4 regions of the Roseovarius sp. EL26 genome follow, and region 2 is predicted to be linked to each of the others. Evidence: riboswitches for the same ligand, from Rfam matches in the RefSeq annotation. Region 2 holds a riboswitch; each other region holds the start of a gene.
The links. Region 2 has a riboswitch for cobalamin ahead of D9A02_RS08290 (DUF1636 domain-containing protein). Riboswitches for the same ligand answer to the same signal wherever they lie in the genome.

Region 1 (3,205 bases), 1.5 Mb from region 2:
GCGCGTTGAAAACCGTATCGCCGGGATGGATTGCAATCCCTATCTGGGCATCGCAGTTTCATTGGCCACTGGTTATCTTGGACTGATCGAGCAAACAAAACCACGCGACGAGTTCAAAGGTGACGCATACGAGGGTGACGGTGATATCCCTCAAGTCATGGGCGATGCACTGGATATGTTTGAAGGCGCCAAGGCTCTGCATGAGGTCTTAGGTCCTGAATTTGCACGGGTTTATTCCATCGTGAAACGCGCGGAATATGAAGAGTTCCTGCAGGTCATCTCGCCGTGGGAACGTGAACACCTGTTGATGAACGTCTGATCACATGGCCCTGAACTTGCTTTTTACTAATGACCGCAAAGGTCATTACCCTGAGAGTTGGTATGCCAACAGCACCGCCCTGCCCGAGGATCGGGCGGCGCTAGCTGGCGATACCCGCGCGGATGTTTGTATTGTGGGCGGCGGATATACTGGCTTGTCTGCGGCGTTACATCTGGCCGAGAAAGGCTTGGATGTTGTTCTGCTGGAAGCGCACCGCGTGGGCTTTGGGGCCTCGGGCCGAAATGGCGGGCAGCTTGGTAGTGGGCAACGGGCCGATCAGGAAAGCATTGAAAAGTGGGTTGGCCAGGACGATGCGCTGAAGTTTTGGGATTTGGCAGAGGATTCCAAAAATCTTGTCAAGTCTCTGGTTTCTAAACATAATATCGAATGCCACCTAAGACCCGGCATCGCGCATATGTGTTTTTCGCAAAAAGAAGTCCGCGAAGAACACGATTATGCGGATCATCTGAAAGACCGTTACGGCTGCACTGATCTGGAAAAACTGGATCAATCTGCGGCGCAAGATCTGTGCCCGTCACCGGCTTATGTCGGCGGGAGCTTGGACATGAGTGCGGGGCATCTACATCCACTGGCCTATGCCATCGGACTGGCCCGCGCGGCCGAGACCGCCGGTGTTCGAATTCACGAAAAAACACTTGTTTCCAATATCATACCCGGGGTTCCGGCAAAGGTTGAAACGGAGAACGGGACGATCACAGCTGATCATATTGTTCTGGCGTGCAACGGATATCTGGGTGGGCTGGAGAAGAAAGTCGCGTCACGGGTGATGCCGATTAACAACTTTATCGCGGCGACCGAACCATTGGGTGATGACGCTACAAAAGTGCTGACACAAGATGTGGCGGTGGCCGATAGCAAGTTCGTTGTGAACTACTTCCGCCTGAGCCATGACAAACGTCTGCTGTTTGGCGGTGGCGAAACTTACAGCTACCGGTTCCCCAAGGATATTGGCGCGCTTGTTCGCAGGCCAATGACGGAAATTTTCCCTCACCTTCAGGATGTTAAGATCGATTACGCTTGGGGTGGCACATTGGCCATCACGATGAAACGAATGCCCTATCTGGCACGAATTCAGCCCAACATTCTAAGCGCCTCAGGCTATTCTGGGCATGGTGTCGGCACTGCGACCCATGCCGGGCAATTGATGGCAGAAGCGATTGCTGGCGAAGCCTCTGGCTTTGAGACGTTTTCACGTATACCAACTTCACCTTTCCCGGGTGGCTCAGCTCTGCGGCCGCCGTTGTTGGTTCTGGCGATGAGCTGGTACGCCCTGCGGGATCGATTGGGGTTCTGAGACAGAATTGCGTACAGGATGTACAGCCTGTACGCACAAAACGTACACAAACTTTGCCTGCGTCCAATTTGATCCCTGCGTGGTCGCAATTCAGATATTGCCGACTTGCAACCGTGGTACTTTGAGCATGCAAGGTGCTGCATCGCCCCCGGCTGTGCAGAGAATTGGGAAGCCGGTTAAATTCCGGCACTGCCCCCGCAACGGTAAGACAGGTAAGGGCGCGACACACCGCCACTGGGACGAGGAACCCCGGGAAGGCGTCGCAACCGGCGAAAGCCCCTCTCAAGTCCGGAAACCAGCCTTGCATAACGTCAATTCGCGGGTGGCGATGCGGGCAATTGGTATGGTGTCGGTCCTCGCCTGACGCCTTTTCACTTGGCCGTGCCGTTTCCTGCCCAAGCAAAGCCGCGGGGTGCGGCAGGAGAGCCAACATGAACCCCACTACATCCGAGCTGCTGGCCCGGCGCAAACAAGGTCACGCGCTAGAGCAAGCCTTTTACACCAGTCCTGATGTTTATCAGGCCGATCTCGAAAGCATTCATTACCGTGAATGGTTGTTTGCAATTCCTGCCTGCGAGCTGGAAAAGCCGGGCAGCTTTGTCACCCATAAGGTTGGCGCATACCGCGTGATCATCGTGCGCGGTGCCGACAATCAGATCCGGGCGTTTCACAATGCCTGCCGCCATCGCGGGTCGGTCATCTGCAAGGCCGCCAAAGGCCATGCCCCGAAACTGGTCTGTCCCTATCACCAGTGGACTTATGAACTGGACGGATCGCTTTTGTGGGCGCGCGACATGGGGCCAGAGTTTGACCCCACCAAACACGGGTTGAAAACCGTGCATTGTCGAGAGTTGGCCGGGTTGGTGTACATCTGCCTGGCGGATGAGGCCCCTGATTTCGACACCTTTGCCAATATCGCCCGCCCCTATCTGGAGCCGCATGATCTGGGCAATGCCAAGGTCGCCTTTGAAAGCACCATCATCGAGAACGGCAATTGGAAGCTGGTCTGGGAAAATAATCGCGAATGTTACCACTGTGGCGGCAATCACCCGTCGCTGTGCAGGACCTTCCCCGATGATCCATCAATCACCGGGATTGAGGGTGGTGAGACACCGCCAAAAATGCAGGCGCACTTTGATCGTTGCGAGGCGGCAGGCCTGACGTCGCAATTCTATCTGCATGGCGATGGACAATACCGTCTGGCGCGGGTGCCTCTGAATGAGGGTGCGGAAAGCTACACGCTGGATGGCAAAGTGGCCGTTCGGCGCTGGTTGGGGCGTGCGCCTTTTGCCGATGCAGGCAGCTTGCTGAAATTTCACTATCCCACAACTTGGAACCACTTCCTGTCGGATCATTCGATTGTGTTCCGTGTCACCCCTGTCAGCCCGACGGAAACCGAAGTGACCACCAAGTGGCTGGTGCACAAAGATGCGGTCGAGGGTGTGGATTATGACCTCAACCGCTTGACCGAGGTCTGGCTGGCAACCAATGACGAAGACCGTCGTGTGGTCGAAGACAACCAGTTGGGCATCAACAGCCCGGCCTATGTGCCCGGCCCCTATTCACCCAAG
Region 2 (3,205 bases):
ACCAGAACCTCTTTGGAGGGGTATTTAGCGGACAGCTCTGGCAAGGCGTCGATGCCATGGCGCATCTCTTCGTCCAGCGTTTTCCAACCAGAAATGCCGGTGTAACCGACCATGCGATCCGCAAGGCCCAGAACCAGCATCATTTCGGTCAGGTTGACATCGTTTGAAATGGCGGCCTTGGGTGGAGTCTTAAAAGTGACCTCGCGGTCACAGCTTTGAACGGTGGTTTCGGCAAGGGCTGATCCGGCAATAACGGACAGGCCAAAAGCGAAAGCGGATGTTTTCATTGAAGTTCCTCTAGTTGAGTCGATGTGGATGGAAGTTGGTAAGACAGATAGGGCTTGCGACTGATGCTCAGCTCTTCGCGTCGGGCGTGAACCTGAAAGGTGTCCGCGACGATGGCATCCTGAAGGACGTCATCAGGATGGCCAAAACCCTGCGGTTGCCCGTTTTTGAGGACGAGAATGCGGTCACAGATATCGCTGGCAAGGTTCAGATCGTGCAGCGAGGTTATGATGGTCAGGTCCAGCTCGCTGATCAATTGCAGCACCTCAAGCTGATGGCGGATGTCGAGGTGGTTGGTTGGTTCATCAAGCACCAGAATTTGGGGTTCCTGTGCCAGCGCGCGCGCGACCATCACCCGCTGACGTTCACCGCCCGACAGTGTGGACAGGCTGCGCCCTGCCAGATTGCGCAATCCCAGCCGGTCGAGCGCGTTCTCGATCACCTGAGCGTCATGTTGTCCGGGACGGGCAAATCCCTGGCGATGGGGTACCCGGCCCAAGGCGACGATTTCGCGCACGGTCAGAGCGAAATCAGTGGGTTGTTCTTGCAGAACCGCAGCAACCTTGCGGGCCACCTGACGGTGGGACAGCGCATTGAGCGATATGTCGTCAATCAGGATTTTCCCGCGTAAGGGCCGATGGAAGCCATAGATCAGACGTAGCAACGTGGTTTTGCCCGCGCCATTGGGGCCCACTACGCCCATGACTTGTCCGGCTTGAAGATCAAAGCTTGTCTCATGCAGCAAGAGCGGGCTACGGCGGTGGGGGGCGAACGCGACCTGATCGATCTTGAGTGATGCAGCCTTCATGAGGCTTTCTCCAAGCTGTCTTGCAAAGCCTGAAAGGCAGCGGGAATGCGGGCGAGTGTGGACTTGCGGAGCTTTCCAGGGCGATCCAGTGAACTACACCAGCCGTCATCAAGCGTAGCGTATTGCTGCGCAAAGGTGATCAGATCTGCGATGTCGTGGTCAGGCTCTATATCGCCAAAAAGATAGGTCGCTTTGTTTTTACCGTGATAGGCCACCGTGCAAGGGCGGCTGCACCCCGCCATACAGGCCACTTCGGCAATGTCGAAACTTGCGGGCAAATCGTCACCAGCCGCCGCGAGAGCGGCGCGCAATTGCGCGATCAACTCATAACCGGGGCGGTTGGTCTTGTCTTTGTGGCGGCAAGAGGTGCAAACCGTAATGCGGTGAGAACAGGATTGGGACATTAATTCCTCCACAATCAGTCGGGGAGGAATGGAAACCTGTCATATCTGCGGCAAAAGCCGAATAAGCCATCTTGGCATCCTTCCTAGGCACCCCGCCCGGGTTGAAGTTGCGTTTCGATGGCAGGTCTCCTGACTCGCGGCTTGTAGTCCCACCCGACCTTCCCAGGTTTTCACCCAGTGGTCTTTCGGGGGGCACACCGCTTACAGTTGCGGGGGCAGTCATGGAATTGGCGCCTAAAAGGCTACACCGCACCACGTTCCCTTTTCATCCCGGTTTGCGCTGTGCGCCCGGGAACCATCGGGCAGGAGCATTCGGCTGATTGGTTGCATATGTCAACCGAATTGTGTGTGGGTGGTACGGGTAGACAGAGAGGGGCGGTGTCTTACACCACGACCTCCAATTTGTCCTGTTCGCCGACTTTGAACACCTTTTTGTAACGCGCGATCTGATCGTCGGGGCCCATGGCTTTGTTTGGGTTGTCAGACAGTTTGACGGTGGGTTGCCCGTTGGCTTTGACCGCTTTGCAAACCAGACTGAAAGGCGAGAGGGAATCGTCCGTCGTCAGGCCGCGGAAATCATTGGTCATCAACGTACCCCAACCGAACGAGGTTTGGACCCGGCCATCAAACTGGTTGTGTAGCTCGATGATCTTGGCTGTATCCAACCCATCGGAAAAGATGATGCGTTTTTGCTTGGGGTCTTCGCCCTGCGATTTCCACCAGTTGATCGCGGTTTCCGCACCGGTGGCGGGATCGCCGCTGTCGATGCGAATGCCAGTCCAACCAGCGAGCCAGTCGGGTGCATTGTCAAAAAAGCCCTGACTGCCATAGGTGTCGGGTAGGATAATGCGCAAGTTGCCGTCGTGTTCATCGTGCCAATCGGAGAGAACATCGTAGGGGGCCTGCGCTAAGGTGGCATCGTCTTTGGCCAATGCGGCGTAAACCATAGGCAATTCATGTGCGTTGGTGCCGATCGCCTCAAGATCGCGGTTCTTGGCAATCAGACAGTTTGATGTCCCCTTGAACTTTGTCCCCAAGCCTTCGGTCATTGCCTGCACGCACCAGTCTTGCCATAGGAATGAATGCCGCCGCCGGGTGCCGAAATCGGCGATGTTCAACCCCTCGATCGGGCGCAGTTGATCGACCTTTTCCCACAGCTTGGTCATGGCGCGGGCATAGAGCACCTGCAGTTCAAAACGTTTCATGTCATGTAGCACAGCGCGCGAACGCAGCTCCATCAACACCGCCAAGGCGGGGATTTCCCACATCATGACCTCGGGCCAGGAGCCTTCAAACGTGAGCTCATACTGACCATCGCGTTTCTCAAGGTGGTAGGGCGGCAGTCTGAGTTGCTCAAACCACTCCATGAATTCAGGCGTGAACATCTGGCGTTTGCCATAGAACGTGTTGCCGCGCAGCCAAGTGCTTTCGCCCCGGCTGAGTGACAGGGACCTGATATGATCCAGCTGCTCGCGCAATTCGCCCTCGTCGACCAGTTCGGCCAGACGAATGGATTTGCTCCGGTTGATCAGGGAAAATGTGACCTGCGTGTCGGGTTTGTTGCGAAACACCGACTGGCACATCAGCAGTTTATAGAAATCCGTGTCGATCAAAGACCTGACAATCGGGTCGATCTTCCATTTGTGGTTCCACACGCGGGTGGCGATATCGACCATTGGGGGCCTCCGGGATCTTGCGTTCAGATCGT
Region 3 (3,205 bases), 1.9 Mb from region 2:
CGCCCAGTAAATACTATCTGGAGATGCGTCTTCAACGGGCGCGAAATTTGTTGCTGCAAAGTGAGCGATCCGTGACGGAAATTGCAGTGGCCACCGGGTTTCGGTCAACCACGCATTTTGCACGGGTATATCGCGGGTTCTTTGGGGTGTCGCCAACGGCCCAGCGGGCGCGGTTGACCTAAAGTTCCAACAAAAAGGCAAACGTCTCGTGCACTGCGGACCAAGCGGCCTCATTGTTGGCAGTGAGTAAGAAACCTTGGGGAGTGCCTGCGTTATAGCCGGCTCCATCCAACATGCGCGCTACGCCTCCCGCTTCCTGACAGGCGATGATTCCAGCGGCGTGATCCCACGGAGTCATCATCGCGGACAGGCAAAAGTCAGCCCCACCCTGCGCTAATGTGCGATATTCATGGCACGAGCAATTGAGCACCTGCGTGCGGGCAAATTGTGGCAGGTGGGGTGCAAGGGCCTGTTGCACGTTCTGGGGCATCAGGTGCAGGTGGATAAAGCCGGACATGTTTTTGGGGTTTTCTTCGCTACCCATCCGCAGGGGGCGCGGGGTTCCGGCCTGCCGCACTTTGTGGGCGCCATTGCCCGTGCTGGCACTGATCCAGTCGTCGCGCACCGGATCATAGAGTAGGCCAAAGATCGGCGCACCAAAGCGGGTGACCGACAAGATCACACCAAACAGCGGCAGATCATTGGAAAAGTTCCAAGTGCCATCCAAAGGGTCGAGCAGGATGCAAAATTCAGCCTCGGCAATCTGGGTGCGGATGTCTGGGTGCTCGGAGGCTGATTCTTCACCCACGATCAACGCATGAGGGAACATCTGTTGTAGTCCGCGCCGCAACATTGCCTCGGCGGCGAGGTCGGCCTGCGTGACCAGATCGAATCGACCGGATTTTTGAGTGACATCCTGCACGCCGTGATTTTGAAAAAGTGGCATGATTTCAGTGCGGGCGGTGCGGCGCACCAGATTGATAACACTGGTTTCCTGTGCCTTGGTCAGCGGTGATGTGAGGGCAACGGGCAGGGATGTGGTCATCAAAAACTCCGGTTCATGCTACCTTTACTTGCATGCCACCGGTAATGGAAAAGTGCAACTTGCAACGTTTTGTTCAGTTCCGAGATGGGATGAAATGTGTCGCTTTCTGACGTGTCCTACCTTTGCGACCTGCTAGGGTTATGGTCTGAGGTGCCACCTTTCGCGAGGTGGAGAATTGGGAAGCTGGTGAGAGACCAGCGCTGCCCCCGCAACGGTAAATGCAGGAGGCGACCTGACAGAATGTCACTGGGATAGCTCCCGGGAAGGCGTCAGATCGCACGGTTGAAAAACCACCTGTCTAAGCCCGGAAACCAGCCTTGGAGTACGTCAAACCGCGGAGGGCGGTGCGGGCGGAAACAGTCAGGTTGTTGTATCCGGCATTTCCCCCGACCCCCTTTCGTCCCAATTCAGCCCGGGGTGTGGCTGGGGAGAAGAAGAACATGGTCCTGACACGTATTCTGGATGGATTGGAACAAAGCCCGGCGCAGGGTGCGGATGCGCAAAACATGGCCCGGCTGGGATTTCTTGAGTGGGTGCTGTCCTCGCCCGCGGGGATCACGGCGCAAGATGCCAAAGACGCCTTGTTGCAGCCGGGCATCCAAGATGCCGAAAGTGCCGCGGCACAGGAGTTTGTGACCTTTCTGGAGCAAGCAACGGTGAAAGTGTCCGCGCGCCGCTCACGTCGCAACCGGGCAAGGCAGCTGCATTAACGAAATTAGATCAGCAGGGGGCATCCGCTGTCAACCACCACGATTGAGCGGATGCGTGATCTTTGTATGTCGAGGCATGTTTATTCGTGCGATGACCCCTTCGGATGCCGCCGTTTTGGTGCGGATTTTTCACGATTCTGTTCGTCAGGTCGGGATTGAAGCCTATTCGGCAGAGCAGGTCGCCGTCTGGAGCCCGGCCCCGGCCACGCCAGAGATGTTTTTGCAGCGTGTTTCGGATGGGCGCGATGTTTTTGTTGCGCTGGATGACGGCGGCCAACCCTGCGGGTTCATCGAGCTTGAAAACAACGGCCACATCGATTGTTTTTATTGTCGTCCTGATGTGGTGGGCACCGGCGTTGGCGCGGCTTTGTATGAGACGCTTGAAGCTAAAGCCCGGCAGCTTGACCTGACAGCGCTATCAGTCGAGGCCAGTGAGCGGGCCAAGCGGTTTTTTCTGCAGCGTGGTTATGCCGTGCTGTGCCGGCAGGGCCTTTGTAGGCAGGCTGTGGAACTTCACCATTACCGGATGCAGAAAGTGTTGGAGGCTTGAAGCCAAATGACATGTCTTATCCTAGGGGTTGTTCATAAAGGTGATTGATTGGACCGCTTTGTAAACGGCTGCTTTGCGGGACAAAGTGAGCTTTCACCGCAAATTCATCAAAGACCGCTAAGGCCGCACAGCGGACTTGGTTTGAATTGCGTTACCACACCGACTAGATTGACGATATGCCAGAGGCGCATAGCCCCATCGGTCGCCGTCCGAGTAATGAAGCGACGTTGAAGCACACCGAATTGCTTGGTGGGTTCGATTATCTGCGCGCCGACTATACCAAGCAGACGTTTCCCCGGCATTCACACGAAGAGTATTTGGTCGGCGTTATTGAAGATGGCGTGCATGATGTCTGGTGTCAGGGGGAATGGTGGCACGCCTCCAAGGATGTCGTGGCCACATTTTCACCCGACGAGGCGCATCATGGTGGGCTTGGCGATGCTGACGCTTGGCGACAAACCATCTTCTATTTGCCGCAGAACATTGTGCGCGAGGCCATGGATTGTACAGACAGCACCTATTCCTTTCACCAGCCGTTCAAGCACTCACCCGAAATCGCTGCACGACTGGTAAGGCTACGATCACTGCTGGAAACGAATTCTGACCGTCTATTGCTTGAGCAGGAGGTGTTGGAGACTGTCGGGCAGGTATTTGAAAACCTGTCAGATGCAGAGACCGAAGTACGGACCATTGGCAAAAAAGAACTGGGAGAGATCCACGCCTTCATCCATGACAACATTCAGGGCTCGTTCGACATTTCGACTTTGGCAGGTTTGTCCGGCTTTACCAAACGCCAGTTCATGTCCAGGTTCCAGAAGCAATTTCACATGGCTCCCTATCAATACGTTATGCAGGCGCGTGTGCGACGCGCTCGGGAAATGCTGCAAAAAGGATCCAGTA
Region 4 (3,205 bases), on a different contig from region 2:
CTCTTCCGAGGCGATCTCCAGACGTTCCTCTTGCCCCTCGCTCGCCTTGATCAGTTCGCGCGCTTCCCATTCCAGACGTTCAATGGTTTCGCCTGCATCGCGGTTCAGGCTGGCCTCGCGCTCAATATCACGGGTCAGCTGTTCAATCCGCGAGGACAGGGTTCCAATCCGGGTGCGGGCATTTTGTTCTTGCTCATTGAGCGTGTCGCGCTGGACTTGCAAACGCTGCAAAACAGCCGCCGCAATCGCTTCTTCCTCGCGTAGGGCTGGCAAGGCATCTTCGGTGTGTATCCGCAACTTGCCTGCTTCGCGTGCAGCCGTTTCCGCACGTGCGGCGGCGGTGACACGTTCGCGCAGTTCGTCGTCTGCCAGTGCACGGGCCAGATCAGCCTCTTTCCAGCGACGGTAAAGCAACAGGCCTTCAGAGCGGCGCAGGTCCTCACCAATGGCGCGATATCGCTGTGCTTGGCGCGCCTGACGGGCCAATTGTGCCAGCTGGGTGGCCAGCTGCTCAATCACATCATCAACACGAGCCAAATTGGTTTCCGCGCCTTTGAGCTTAAGTTCTGCCTCGTGACGGCGCTGATAAAGGCCGGAAATCCCGGCCGCCTCTTCCAAAATCTTGCGGCGTGCTTTGGGTTTGGCATTGATCAGGTCTGTAATCTTGCCCTGACTGACCAGCGCCTGCGAGTGTGATCCGGTTGAGGCATCGGCAAACAGCATCTGCACATCGCGGGCGCGGGCATCCTTACCGTTAACCTTGTAGGCCGATCCAACATCACGGGTGATCCGACGCACCACTTCCAAGTGATCCGCATCATTGAATCCTGCCGGTGCCAGCCGATCAGAGTTGTCCATATGACAAACCACTTCGGCAAAGTTGCGCGCTGGTCGACTGGCCGCACCGGCAAAAATCACATCTTCCATACCGCCGCCACGCATGATGCTGGGGCGGTTCTCGCCCATCACCCAACGCAATGCTTCAAGCAGGTTCGACTTGCCGCAACCGTTTGGCCCGACAACCCCGGTCAAACCATCCGTGATGATCAGATCCGTCGGGTCAACGAAGCTTTTGAAGCCGGTCAGTCTGAGCTTTGAAAAATGCAATGCGTCCCCTTGCGGTTTCTACGGCACGAAATGATTCCAATTCCCGAATATTGTGACGGTGGGAATCACACGCTGTCAACGCATAACCCCACCATATGGGGTAAGTCGCGGAGTTATCCACAAAATATTGCGACTTTTCGCCCATTCGAGTCGAAAATTTCAGTTTCAATCAGAGCGTGGCAGCATTGTCGCCGCGATTCGAATGCCGGAAGAAATCCATCATCTTCCACCCCTATGTCGCCCAGCAATAAAGCGATGTCGGTTTCCATTCGTTGGCTCATTTTCTTGCCTTGAATGAGGGGTGTGCTTTGCAAATCATTCTTGACGAATGCCTTGGCAATCTTCATACCGAATAAAGCAAGGGTCCCCATATGGATGCAAAGCATTCAGGGGATGAATTGGGAATGACGTGATGGTGGACCCATGTAGGGCACTCAATCGTCAGCCGCCCCCGCGACTGTAAGCGGTGAGCCCCTGTCGAAGACCACTGGGTGAATAACCTGGGAAGGCGACAGTAAGGCATCGACCCGCGAGCCAGGAGACCAGCCTTTGCGTGACTGTAATCCACACCTCGGGTGAGAGGTGAAGAAGGAGAAATAAAATGACTGCACTGGTACATTCAGCCGCAAAATCCACCGTATTCCCTGCCGTAGCTGCGATCATTCTGGGCTTTGGCATTGTGACAATGGCTGGCCACGTTCAGGCTAGCGCGCTGCACGACGCCGCACATGACGTGCGTCACGCAACCGGCTTTCCCTGCCACTAAGCCATGTTCCAAAAAATTCTGACCAGCGCGTTGTTCGCTGGATTCTGTACAGGGCTGCTTGCGGCCCTGTTACAGTTGGTTTTTGTGCAACCCGTGCTTTTGCATGCGGAGCTGTACGAAGGTGGTGATCTTGTGCACTTTGGTGCCGCAGCGGTTAGCGCCCATCAGGATCTTGGCGGCATCGATCTGATGCGCGACGGACTGAGCGTGTTGTTCACCGCGCTGATCTATACCGGCTATGCCTTTGTGCTGGTCGCGATGATGAGCATGGCGTCTGAGCGTGGATTCACAGTCAACGCACGCACTGGCTTGATCTGGGGCATTGCGGGTTTCATTGCGATGCATTTCGCGCCTGCATTTTCTCTGCCGCCTGAGGTGCCTGGTGTTGCCGCCGCTGATGTGGCCGAGCGTCAGGTCTGGTGGTGGGCTACCGTTGCAGTCACCGCACTTGGTCTTGGCCTGTTTGCCTTTGGCAAAGGGGTGATCATGTACGTGATCGCTGGCTTGTTGATCGCTGCACCGCATCTTGTGGGCGCGCCGCATCCGGATGAGTTTGCCGGGCCGGTTCCACCGGAAATCGCAGCACTCTTTGCCAGCCGTGCATTGGGTGTTGGATTTGCTGCCTGGGCCTTGCTGGGGACATTCGCCGGATATTTCTGGCAAAAGGAAGCGGCTGACGCTTAAGCGCCTAAACACAACAACGCCCCGGCGGCATCGCCGGGGCACTTGCTTGGAAACGATATGCAAAAACCTTTCTTCCTTTTGATCATCGGGCTGTTCTTTGGCACGGGCTTTGGCTTCATTCTGGCTGCGAGCAGCGGTGCTGAATTCGAAGGTCACGATCATGGTGACCCGGCGCAACACGCCGAAGGTCAAGCCCACGACGGTATGGATCATTCAGCGATGGATCATGCCGCAATGCACAGCAAATTGACGGAGGCCAAGGCACCCCTCCCCGGTCTCGATTTGACCCTGCATCCAGATGGGGCCAGCAGTCGTAATCTGGAGATCAGCCTTGAAAATTTCGCCTTCTCGCCAGAGAACGTGAACGGTGAAAACACCCCCGGCGCAGGTCATGCCCATATCTATGTGGATGGTGTCAAATTGGCGCGCAGCTATGGCCCTTGGTTTCACATCAGCGGCCTGAGCGCAGGCGAGCACGAAATCCGCGTGACCCTGAATGCCAATGACCACAGCCAGTTTGCCATTGATGGCGAACCCGTTGAAGCCAAAGCCACCGTGGTTATCGAGTGAGCATGCCGGCGGCTGATATTCTGTTGACTGCCGCTTGCAGGACGGGGGCGCTCCCGTCGTCCATTACGTTGCGCTATG

Region 1: it holds a riboswitch for cobalamin, as region 2 does, so the genes downstream of both, D9A02_RS15605 (aromatic ring-hydroxylating dioxygenase subunit alpha) here and D9A02_RS08290 (DUF1636 domain-containing protein) in region 2, are expected to answer to the same signal.
Region 3: it holds a riboswitch for cobalamin, as region 2 does, so the genes downstream of both, D9A02_RS17685 (hypothetical protein) here and D9A02_RS08290 (DUF1636 domain-containing protein) in region 2, are expected to answer to the same signal.
Region 4: it holds a riboswitch for cobalamin, as region 2 does, so the genes downstream of both, D9A02_RS00190 (CbtB domain-containing protein) here and D9A02_RS08290 (DUF1636 domain-containing protein) in region 2, are expected to answer to the same signal.

Annotation. Positions count from the first base shown of each region.
Region 1 is NZ_OUMZ01000007.1:1,577,599-1,580,803, forward strand. Features, by position in the region: gene D9A02_RS15595 (glutamine synthetase family protein) at 1-319, shown strand, start outside; gene D9A02_RS15600 (FAD-binding oxidoreductase) at 324-1,634, shown strand; cobalamin riboswitch at 1,750-1,953, shown strand; gene D9A02_RS15605 (aromatic ring-hydroxylating dioxygenase subunit alpha) at 2,066-3,205, shown strand, end outside.
Region 2 is NZ_OUMZ01000007.1:101,236-104,440, forward strand. Features, by position in the region: gene D9A02_RS08280 (ABC transporter substrate-binding protein) at 1-287, opposite strand, end outside; gene D9A02_RS08285 (ABC transporter ATP-binding protein) at 284-1,093, opposite strand; gene D9A02_RS08290 (DUF1636 domain-containing protein) at 1,090-1,497, opposite strand; cobalamin riboswitch at 1,599-1,812, opposite strand; gene pncB (nicotinate phosphoribosyltransferase) at 1,881-3,173, opposite strand.
Region 3 is NZ_OUMZ01000007.1:1,958,844-1,962,048, reverse strand. Features, by position in the region: gene D9A02_RS17695 (GlxA family transcriptional regulator) at 1-182, shown strand, start outside; gene D9A02_RS17690 (inositol monophosphatase) at 179-1,045, opposite strand; cobalamin riboswitch at 1,177-1,380, shown strand; gene D9A02_RS17685 (hypothetical protein) at 1,486-1,755, shown strand; gene D9A02_RS17680 (GNAT family N-acetyltransferase) at 1,832-2,305, shown strand; gene D9A02_RS17675 (AraC family transcriptional regulator) at 2,482-3,205, shown strand, end outside.
Region 4 is NZ_OUMZ01000001.1:29,078-32,282, reverse strand. Features, by position in the region: gene smc (chromosome segregation protein SMC) at 1-1,107, opposite strand, end outside; gene D9A02_RS19095 (hypothetical protein) at 1,221-1,454, opposite strand; cobalamin riboswitch at 1,452-1,673, shown strand; gene D9A02_RS00190 (CbtB domain-containing protein) at 1,709-1,873, shown strand; gene D9A02_RS00185 (CbtA family protein) at 1,877-2,557, shown strand; gene D9A02_RS00180 (hypothetical protein) at 2,615-3,127, shown strand; gene D9A02_RS00175 (DUF1636 domain-containing protein) at 3,201-3,205, opposite strand, start outside.